Regions from separate parts of the Rhizobium sp. LjRoot98 genome, predicted to be linked through region 3. Evidence: predicted binding sites of a transcription regulator. Region 3 holds the regulator's gene; each other region holds the start of a gene.
What was found. The regulator PhoB, encoded in region 3, activates phosphate uptake and scavenging genes when phosphate is short. The targets are predictions, from matches to a motif close to TGTCATNNANCTGTCAT.
Positions count from the first base shown of each region.

Region 1: the regulator PhoB is predicted to act here: its motif matches at 1,831-1,847, upstream of ACSQ3J_RS11090 (UDP-2,3-diacylglucosamine diphosphatase).
Region 2: the regulator PhoB is predicted to act here: its motif matches at 1,686-1,702, upstream of ACSQ3J_RS12455 (alkaline phosphatase).

Region 1 is NZ_CAXUPW020000002.1:523,501-526,780, forward strand. It holds gene ACSQ3J_RS11085 (NADP-dependent malic enzyme) at 1-1,697, opposite strand, end outside; gene ACSQ3J_RS11090 (UDP-2,3-diacylglucosamine diphosphatase) at 1,904-2,737, shown strand; gene ACSQ3J_RS11095 (MFS transporter) at 2,831-3,280, shown strand, end outside.
Region 2 is NZ_CAXUPW020000003.1:117,321-120,600, forward strand. It holds gene ACSQ3J_RS12445 (lytic murein transglycosylase) at 1-33, opposite strand, end outside; gene ACSQ3J_RS12450 (aspartate-semialdehyde dehydrogenase) at 305-1,339, opposite strand; gene ACSQ3J_RS12455 (alkaline phosphatase) at 1,758-3,280, shown strand, end outside.
Region 3 is NZ_CAXUPW020000001.1:1,241,943-1,245,222, forward strand. It holds gene ACSQ3J_RS06115 (aspartate aminotransferase family protein) at 1-195, opposite strand, end outside; gene ACSQ3J_RS06120 (GcrA family cell cycle regulator) at 629-1,162, shown strand; gene ACSQ3J_RS06125 (VOC family protein) at 1,176-1,553, shown strand; gene phoB (phosphate regulon transcriptional regulator PhoB) at 1,574-2,257, opposite strand; gene phoU (phosphate signaling complex protein PhoU) at 2,365-3,075, opposite strand; gene pstB (phosphate ABC transporter ATP-binding protein PstB) at 3,154-3,280, opposite strand, start outside.

The sequences.
Region 1 (3,280 bases), on a different contig from region 3:
ATCAGCGCATCGGCTTCGCCGCGCCGGACGGCAAGCGCGCCGATCACGGTCTGGTTGGTACGAACGATTGTCCGGGCTGCTTCCGGAATGACGCCGAGACGGCCGACAAGCGCAAAATAGTCGTCGACATAATCGCGGAACCGCGGATCGCCTTCCGGATTGACCACTTCAAAATCGACGTCCGGCCGGATGCGCAGGCCGTAGCGCTTCAGGCGCGTCTCGATGATATTCGGACGGCCGATCAGGATCGGGCGGGCTGTGCCGTCCTCCAGCAGTACCTGGGCGGCCCGCAGGACGCGCTCGTCCTCGCCTTCGGAAAAGATCACCCGGTTTTTCTGGGCATTCTTTGCGGCGGCAAAGATCGGCTTCATGATGAAGCCGGAGCGGAAGACGAAGCGGTTCAGCTGGTCGAAATAGGCATCGAAATCGGTGATCGGCCGGTTGGCGACGCCGCTATCGGCAGCTGCCTTGGCAACAGCCGGTGCGATGCGCAGGATCAGCCGCTGGTCGAACGGCGAGGGGATCAGGTAGTCCGGGCCGAAGACCGGCGTTTCGCCGGAATAGGCGCGAGCTGCGACGTCAGACGGCTCTTCACGGGCAAGCGCTGCGATGGCGCGCACCGCCGCCATCTTCATGTCCTCATTGATCGTGCGGGCGCCGCAATCAAGCGCTCCGCGGAAGATGTAGGGGAAACACAGGACGTTGTTGACCTGGTTGGGGAAATCCGACCGGCCGGTGCAGATCATCGCGTCGGGACGGGCGGCGCGCGCCACTTCCGGCATGATCTCGGGATTGGGGTTGGCGAGCGCCATGATCAGCGGCTTTTCCGCCATCTGGACCAGCAGTTCAGGCTTCAGGACGCCTGCGGCTGAAAGCCCCAGGAAGACGTCGGCACCGGCAATGCTGTCGGCGAGGATCCGGTTGGCGCTGTCCTGCGCATAAACGGACTTCCACTCATCCATCAGCACTTCGCGGCCGAGATAAACGAGGCCTTCGAGGTCGTGCACCCAGATATTTTCACGCTTTGCACCAAGCGTCACCAGCAGATTGAGGCAGGCGAGCGCCGCAGCGCCGGCGCCTGACGTGACGATCTTGGCATTGGCAATGTCCTTGCCGGCCAGTTCCAGGCCGTTGAGGATGGCGGCGGCAACGATGATCGCGGTTCCATGCTGATCGTCATGGAAGACCGGGATATCCATCTTCTCGCGCAACCGGCGTTCAACCTCGAAACATTCGGGCGCCTTGATGTCTTCAAGATTGATGCCGCCGAAGGTCGGTTCCAGAGCCGAGATGACATTGACCATCTGGTCGATTTCGGGCGCATCGATCTCGATGTCGAAGACGTCGATGCCGGCGAATTTCTTGAACAGGACGGCCTTGCCTTCCATCACCGGCTTAGAGGCGAGTGGGCCGATATTGCCAAGACCGAGAACTGCCGTGCCATTTGAGACAACCGCGACCAGATTGGCGCGCGCGGTATAGTCGGCGGCGGTCGATGAATCGTCACGGATGGCAAGGCAGGGGGCGGCAACACCCGGAGAATAAGCGAGCGCCAGGTCGCGCTGGTTGCCGAGTGGCTTGGTCGGCTGGATCTCGAGCTTGCCGGGGCGTGGATAGCGGTGGAAGAACAGCGCCTGTTCATCAAGGTCGCCGCTTGCTGGAACCGCTGGGGTCTTGGCTTTGTCGCCGGTGCTCATATTCGTAAATCCCTACTTATTCGTCGCGGCTCTTTTTGCATGAAACGATGGCTCCGTACAGTTTGGAAACGGCCGTATACCTCCGGTTTTCAGGAACAGGTGTTTATCCAGCGTGCCGGGTGGTTCCACAGGCTGTCATTCTCCTGAAACAAGAGTCTGTTCTTGAAAGCACATAAGAGAGGCGCGATAGACCGTTGCGAGGCAGCATGACCGAGAAAGAGCAAGAACCCCGGCGTTTCAGGACCCTGTTCATTTCTGACGTTCATCTGGGATCAAAGGCCGCAAAGACCGATTATCTCCTCGATTTCCTGCGGGTGAGCGAAGCGGAGACGATCATCCTCGTCGGCGATATCATCGATGGATGGCGGTTGAAGCGCAGCTGGTACTGGCCGCAAGCCTGCAACGACGTGGTCCAAAAGCTGTTGCGCAAGGCGCGCAAGGGCAGCCGCATCATCTACATCCCCGGCAACCATGACGAGTTCATGCGTGACTTTCCGGGCGTCCATTTCGGCGGTATCGAGGTGGCCCAGCGCCATATGCACGAGGCAGCCGACGGCCGCAAATACCTGGTGCTGCATGGTGACGAATTCGATGTCGTGGTGCGCAACGCGCGCCTGCTCGCCTATCTCGGCGACTGGGCCTACGATACCGCGATCGTCATCAATATCGGACTGGCCGCCATCCGCCGCCGTCTTGGAATGCCTTATTGGTCGTTTTCTGCCTGGGCGAAGCTGCAGGTCAAGCATGCGGTGAACTTCATCGGCGAATTCCAGCGGGTGGTAGCTGACGAAGCTCGCCGGGAAAATGCCGATGGGGTCATCTGCGGTCATATCCATCACGCTGTGATGGAAGACATCGGCGGCATACGCTACATCAATACCGGCGATTGGGTGGAAAGCTGCACGGCAATTGCCGAGCATCACGATGGCACGATGGAACTGATTACCTGGCGGGAACTGAGCAACGTACCTGCGGTGCGCGAAGACACGGCCGAAGTGGAAATGTTGATGGCGCGGGCTCTTTCGCAACAGGCGGCATAATACCGCAGGGGTTGAAGAGTGTAGGGAAAACTAGCGGCTGGCGCTGCTCTTGGCTGCCGTGATAAATCATGGACGCAACTGTCAGGTCCTTCCATGATTCCGTCATCTCTGCCTCCCTTTCGCGAGGAAGCGCCGCGCTATTTCGTGCCGCGTATCGCCTTGCTCTTCTGCGCGCCGCTCGTCGTTAACGGGTTTGCCATGCCGTATTTTCCGGTCTGGCTGAGCACTCTGTCACTGAGCGATTTCGAAATCGGCATCATCCTTGCCGTGCCGATGTTCGTGCGCGTCATCACGGCACCGCTGGTCGGGTTGCTGGCGGACAGGATCGGCGAGCGGGCGGAAGTGCTGATCTGGTCGGCGGTGCTGTCCTTGCTGACGGCGCTGGCGCTGTTCGTCTCCCACAGTTTCTGGTTCGTGCTGATCATCTATGCCATCCAGGGCGGCGTCTATGCGCCCTACGTGCCAATCGTCGAGGCCATCGCGCTAACTGGTGTGCGGCGGTGGGGCTATGATTATGCCACCATGCGTGTCTGGGGCTCTGTC
Region 2 (3,280 bases), on a different contig from region 3:
GAAACCTGCCAGTACGCACTTTGCCTTGCGCATGAAATACCCCGTATTGCCTGAATCCAAATTTGTGTCCGCAAAATGCCAGTCTTTGCGGTTTCTGTCACGACGTTGGTACAGTATCGGGAGGGCGTGTTTCACGTGAATCCTCCTTTTGACTATGAAAAAACGTCGCAGTTGCCTTTTTACAAAGAAGCCCCGCATCCCGTTTAACGGATCATGCGAGGCTTTCACCCAATCGTGATGATAAAACCGACAGGTTGGTATCATCACGATTGGGTATAATTGGTTAAAACTTTATAATTTCTGATCAGGCGGCCTGTTTCTTCGCCTTGATCAGGCCGCGATTGACGAGAAGCTCGGCAATCTGGATGGCGTTCAAGGCTGCGCCCTTGCGCAGGTTGTCGGAAACAACCCACATGTTCAGGCCGTTCTCGACTGTCGCATCTTCGCGGATACGCGAGATATAGGTGGCGTCTTCGCCAGCCGATTCGTAAGGCGTGATGTAGCCGCCGTTCTCGTGCTTGTCGATGACGATGCACCCCGGCGCCTCGCGCAGGATATCGCGGGCCTGATCGGCGCTGATCTCGTTTTCGAATTCGATGTTGACCGATTCCGAATGGCCGATGAAGACGGGAACGCGCACGGCGGTGCAGGTCACCTTGATCTTCGGGTCGAGCATCTTCTTGGTTTCAGCCAGGACCTTCCATTCTTCCTTCGTGTAGCCGTCTTCCATGAAGCTATCGATATGCGGGATGACGTTGAAGGCGATGCGCTTGGTGAACTTCTTCGATTCGACCGGATCGGCGACGAAGACGGCGCGGGTCTGGTTGAACAGTTCGTCCATGCCTTCCTTGCCGGCGCCGGACACCGACTGATAGGTTGAGACGACAACGCGCTTGATCTTGGCAAAGTCATGCAGCGGCTTCAGCGCCACGACGAGCTGGGCTGTCGAGCAATTCGGGTTGGCAATGATGTTGCGCTTGGTGAACTGGGTGATGGCGTCCGGGTTTACTTCCGGCACGATCAACGGCACGTCCTGATCGTAGCGCCAGGCCGACGAGTTATCGATGACGACGCAGCCCTGTGCGCCGATCTTCGGCGACCACTTCAGCGACACGGCGCCGCCGGCCGACATCAGGCAGATATCGGTGTCGGAAAAATCGTAATTTTCGAGGTTCTTGACCTTCAGCGTCTTGTCGCCGAAGGAAACTTCGGTGCCCTGGCTACGGGCCGAGGCCAAAGCCACGACTTCATCAGCCGGAAAGCCGCGTTCTTCGAGGATGTTCAGCATTTCGCGGCCGACATTTCCGGTCGCGCCGGCAATAGCAATCTTGAAACCCATTGTCTTTGCTCTCTTTCTGTCTCTCCGCGGGGCTTTGGGGGAAACCCGCCGGCCAAAGGCGCGGGTTTCAGGTCCCCAGCCGTGCCGGGGAGAGAGCGGTGGCCAGAGACGTCAGACGGTTTTCGTCGTCGTTTTGGCCGTTGTTTTGGAAGATATCGAGAAAGAACGAACCCGCCCGGCAGCGAATGCCGGGGCGATCAGCGCAGCGATGGCGTAATCAAAACGGTGCATGGTGGGTCCTTTTCCGCTGCTGCTCTTACGCGGTTTTGGCGCAGAGTCAACAGAAAGCTGAGAATACGCGTCAGGAAGACAGGCCTGCCAGCCTGCTGTCAAAACGTTACGCAAGTGTCATGCCGCTGTCATCCTGGGTGACTATTGCGGGCCGTCATTACCGGACGAAACCAAAAAGGGGTTTTCCATGCGTATGCTTCTGTCGGCGCTTGCCGCCACGACAATCCTCGCTGGGGCGGCACAGGCCGCCACCGTTTATCCGCTGGATCGTGCAACGATCCTCGCCGGCTCCCCATTCGATTTCAAGGTCGAGTTCAAGTCCGTCGTCAAGCCGGAAGACGTCAAGATCACCGTCAACGGCCAGGATTACAAGGCGGTGCTCGGCAAGGAAGCCGAATTCGTCGCCGAGGAAAAGGGCAAGGAAGACAAGGTGCTGGGCTCGGCATTGATCGCCCGCGATCTCGTCCTGCCGACCGAAGGCGCCTACACGATCGAAGTGACCGCCGGCTCGGAATCGAAGTCTGTCACCTGGGACGTCTACAACACCGGCGAAACCGCCAAGGCCAAGAACGTCATTTTCCTGATCGCAGACGGCTTCTCGGTTGCCCATCGCACCGCTGCCCGCATCATGTCCAAGGGCATGGCCGAGGGCAAGGCAAATGGCCGTCTGAACCTTGACGACATCCCGCCGGCCGCCTTCATCGGCACCTCGGCAACCGATGCGGTCGCTACCGACTCGGCCAACACCATGTCCGCCTACATGACCGGTCACAAGACGGCCGTGAATGCCATCGGCGTCTATGCCGACCGCACCCCGGATTCGTTCGATGACCCGAAGGTTGAGAATATTGCCGAAGCCATCCGCCGCCAGACCAAGAAGTCGATCGGCATTATTTCGACCGCCGAACTGCAGGATGCGACACCGGCAGCCGTTGTCGCCCATACCCGCAAGCGCGGCGACAAGGCCGAGATCAACGGCATGCTGTTCGACGTGAAGCCGGACGTTATCCTGGGTGGTGGCTCGGCTTACTTCCTGCCGCAGGCCACGCCGGGCTCGAAGCGCAAGGACGACAAGGACTATGTCAAGTTGTTCCAGGACGCCGGCTATACGCTTGCAACCGACAAGACCGAACTGGCGGCTGCGGCCGGGACCAACACCGGCAAGATTCTCGGGATCTTCCACACCGGCAACATGGACACCACGCTCGACCGTGAGTTCCTCAAAAAGGGCACAGTCGAGAAGTTTCCAAATCAGCCTGGCCTCGTCGAGATGACCACGGTCGCCCTCGACAACCTGTCGAAGAACCCGGAAGGCTTCTTCCTGATGGTCGAAGCTGCCAATGTCGACAAGATGTCCCACCCGCTTGATTGGGATCGTGCCGTCGTCGATACGATCGAATTCGACAAGGCAATCGGCGTTGCCCGCGAATTCGCCGCCAAGAACCCCGACACGCTGATCATCGTCACTGGTGACCACACACACGGCGTTTCGATCATCGGCACCGTCGATGACGAAAAGCCGGGCACCGAAATGCGCGAAAAAGTCGGCACGTATGCAAGCGCCGGCTTCCCGAACTATACCGATGAAAACAATGATGGTTATCCGGATAAGGTCGATGTGACCCGCCGTCTGTTCCTCAATGCCAACAACGGCCCGGACCACTATGAAACCTTCCGTCCGAAGCTGGATGGTCCGTTCGTTCCGGCAAT
Region 3 (3,280 bases):
CCAGACCTTGTCCGCCTGCTCCTTCAATGCCGATACAAGATGCGGATGTGCATGACCGAGCGAATTGACCGCCACACCGGCGGCGAAATCGAGATAACGGGTACCGTCCTCAGCAATCAGCCAGACGCCTTCGCCGCGCTCAAACCGCAAGGGTGCGCGTGCATATGTGTCATAAAGCGGCGTGGCATCGGCCATGGCGCATGTCTCCTCAAACCATCACGGCCATTGTATAAACGGCGCCGTCAACAAGGCTGTGACCAGCCCATAAAAAATCAAAATGCCGCCTTTCGGCGGCAATGGCACTATCTTCACTTCGCAATGCGATGTCAACAAAAGCCCATGATTTCCAGCAATTCGCGGATATACAGCGGCCGCAAATTTTTTAGCCGGATACCCTTGCAAAAATGCCACGCATCGCAAGCAAGTTGGGGAAAACTCGGAAATCGATTCGGTGGGATTCTCCGGACTCTTGTCAGGGAGTCCCACGGGCTCTACGTTAAGAAATAATTACTAGAACGCATGCGGCGGACCTAGTCACCAAAAGTGTTATCGCGTTTCAGCCTCGGGTTATACCCAGGGCTCGGTGGAGGATTCGACCATCACCAACGCTGGGAATGGAGACAAGACCATGAACTGGACTGACGAGCGGGTCGAAAAACTCAAGAAATTGTGGGCCGAAGGCTTGAGCGCAAGCCAGATCGCAGCACAGCTCGGCGGCGTCAGCCGTAATGCCGTCATCGGCAAGGTTCACCGTCTCTGCCTGCCCGGCCGCGCCAAGGCTGGTGGCAGCACGGCAACGGCCCGCGTCAAGCGCCCGGCACCTTCCGCCGCACCACGCGCACCGAACTATACCGCATCGCGCATCACCGCCACCCGCACAGTGACCCGCACCACCGGTGCGACCGTCATGAAGGAAGAGGTGGAAATCGACGTGATCGAGAATCTGGAGACAGCGCCGGCTGGCAACAACGTTGTTATTCCGATGTCTCGCCGTCTGGTCCTGACCGAGCTGACCGACCGTACCTGCAAGTGGCCGATCGGCGATCCGATGAAGGACGAGTTTCACTTCTGCGGCAACGATTCCCCGGACACCTCGCCTTACTGCACCTTCCACGCCAAGCTGGCTTACCAGCCGTCCGGCGAACGCCGCCGGGCACGCTAAGGCCGGATCGGCCGTGCGTTTCGTCAATCCCATCCCGTTTGTACGGGATATCAGCATCTCGAAAACCTTCTATTGCGAGATGCTGGGATTGGCGATCAGCCGGGACTTCGGCAATTTTGTCATGTTTGAAACGGGATTTGCCATCCATGACGGCAGATCCCTGGAAACGACGATCTGGGGACAGCCGTCAGCCATTTCCAGACCATACGGCCGCGAAAATATCCTGCTCTATTTCGAACATGATGATCTGGATGCGCTTTTCGGGCGCATCGGCAGCCTTGTAAACCTCATCCACCCCATCGAGACGCAGGCTTGGGGCCAGAGGGTTTTCCGCTTCTACGATCCGGATGGTCACGCCATCGAGATTGGAGAACCGCTCGGCAACGCCTGACGGTTCTTTCCTGTACGATTTCAGCTTTCCAGGGAATAGCCCGCGCCGCGCACTGTACGGATCACGTCCTGCATATTGGAAAAGTTCAATGCTTTGCGCAGGCGGCCGACATGAACGTCGACGGTGCGTTCATCGACATAGATATCGTGGCCCCAGACGCCATCCAGCAGCTGTGAACGCGAAAAGACGCGGCCCGGCGATGCCATGAAGAATTCCAAGAGACGGAACTCCGTCGGCCCGAGACGGACCTCGCGCGTCTTGCGGTGGACACGGTGGGTTTCGCGGTCGAGTTCGATATCGCCGCACTTCAGCAGCGTCGACAGCACTTCCGGCTTGGCACGGCGCAACATCGCCTTCACCCGCGCCATCAGTTCCGGCGTCGAGAACGGCTTGACGACGTAATCGTCGGCGCCCGTAGCCAGGCCGCGAACACGCTCACTCTCTTCGCCACGCGCTGTCAGCATGATGATCGGTAGCCGTTCGGTTTCCGGACGCTGGCGCAGCCGGCGGCACAGTTCGATCCCGGAAACACCCGGCAACATCCAATCGAGGATCAGGAGATCGGGCAGGCGCTCCTGCAGGCGCATTTCCGCCTCGTCGCCACGGTTGATGGTGTCGACTTCGAACCCTTCGGCCTCGAGATTGTATCGGAGGAGGACGCTCAGCGCCTCTTCGTCTTCAACAACGGCAATTCTTGGCAACATTCAGTTCTGCTCCTTGGCGTCCGGCCGGATGGCCGGAGGCATGCCGAGCGGCTCCAGCGGCCGCTCGCGCGATCATTGCGTAAGAATTTACTTACTTTCTCAGGCGATCAATTGCCGATCGCACCGACCGTATTGGCTGTGTCGTCCTTTGGACGTTCGCCAGCCGGCTGCGCGCCGGTCGCCATGTAGTAGATTGTTTCGGCGATATTGGTGGCATGGTCGCCGATACGCTCGATGTTCTTGGCGCAGAACAGAAGATGCGTGCACGGCGTGATGTTGCGCGGGTCTTCCATCATGTAGGTCAGGAGTTCGCGGAACAGCGACGTGTAGATCGCGTCGATCTCGTTGTCGCGCTCGCGGATACTGTTGGCCTTTTCCGGCGAACGGGAGGCATAGACATCGAGCACTTCCTTGAGCTGAACGAGCGCAAGCTCGGCCAGGTGCTCCAGACCACGGGCCAGTTGGCGCGGCAGGCTGGCGCTCGCGACCGCGATGACGCGCTTGGCGTTGTTCTTGCCGAGGTCACCGACCCGTTCAAGATCGGCGGCAATGCGGATCGATCCCATGATTTCGCGCAGGTCGGCAGCCATCGGCTGGCGTTTCGCGATGGTGACAATCGCCTTTTCGCCGATCTGGCGTTCGGCCTCGTCGAGAATGGCGTCGTCGGAAATGACCTTCTGGGCAAGCGCCAGGTCGGAATTGACCAAGGCGCGTACGGATTCGGCCACCATCTGTTCGGCCAGACCGCCCATCTCGGAGATGCGCCGGGTCAGGTACTTCAGATCTTCGTCGTAGACGGAAGCAATGTGCGTAGACATGATTGTTTTTCCTTGCGATCACAATCCGGGTTGGAAGACCACCACCCTGCCCTCATGACAGGGTGACAAGCTCAGTCCTCAGCCGAAGCGGCCCATGATGTAATCCTGGGTCCGTTGGTCATCCGGGTTGGTGAACATCTTGTCGGTGTCGTTTTCCTCGACGAGATTGCCGAGGTGGAACATCGCGGTCCGCTGCGACACGCGG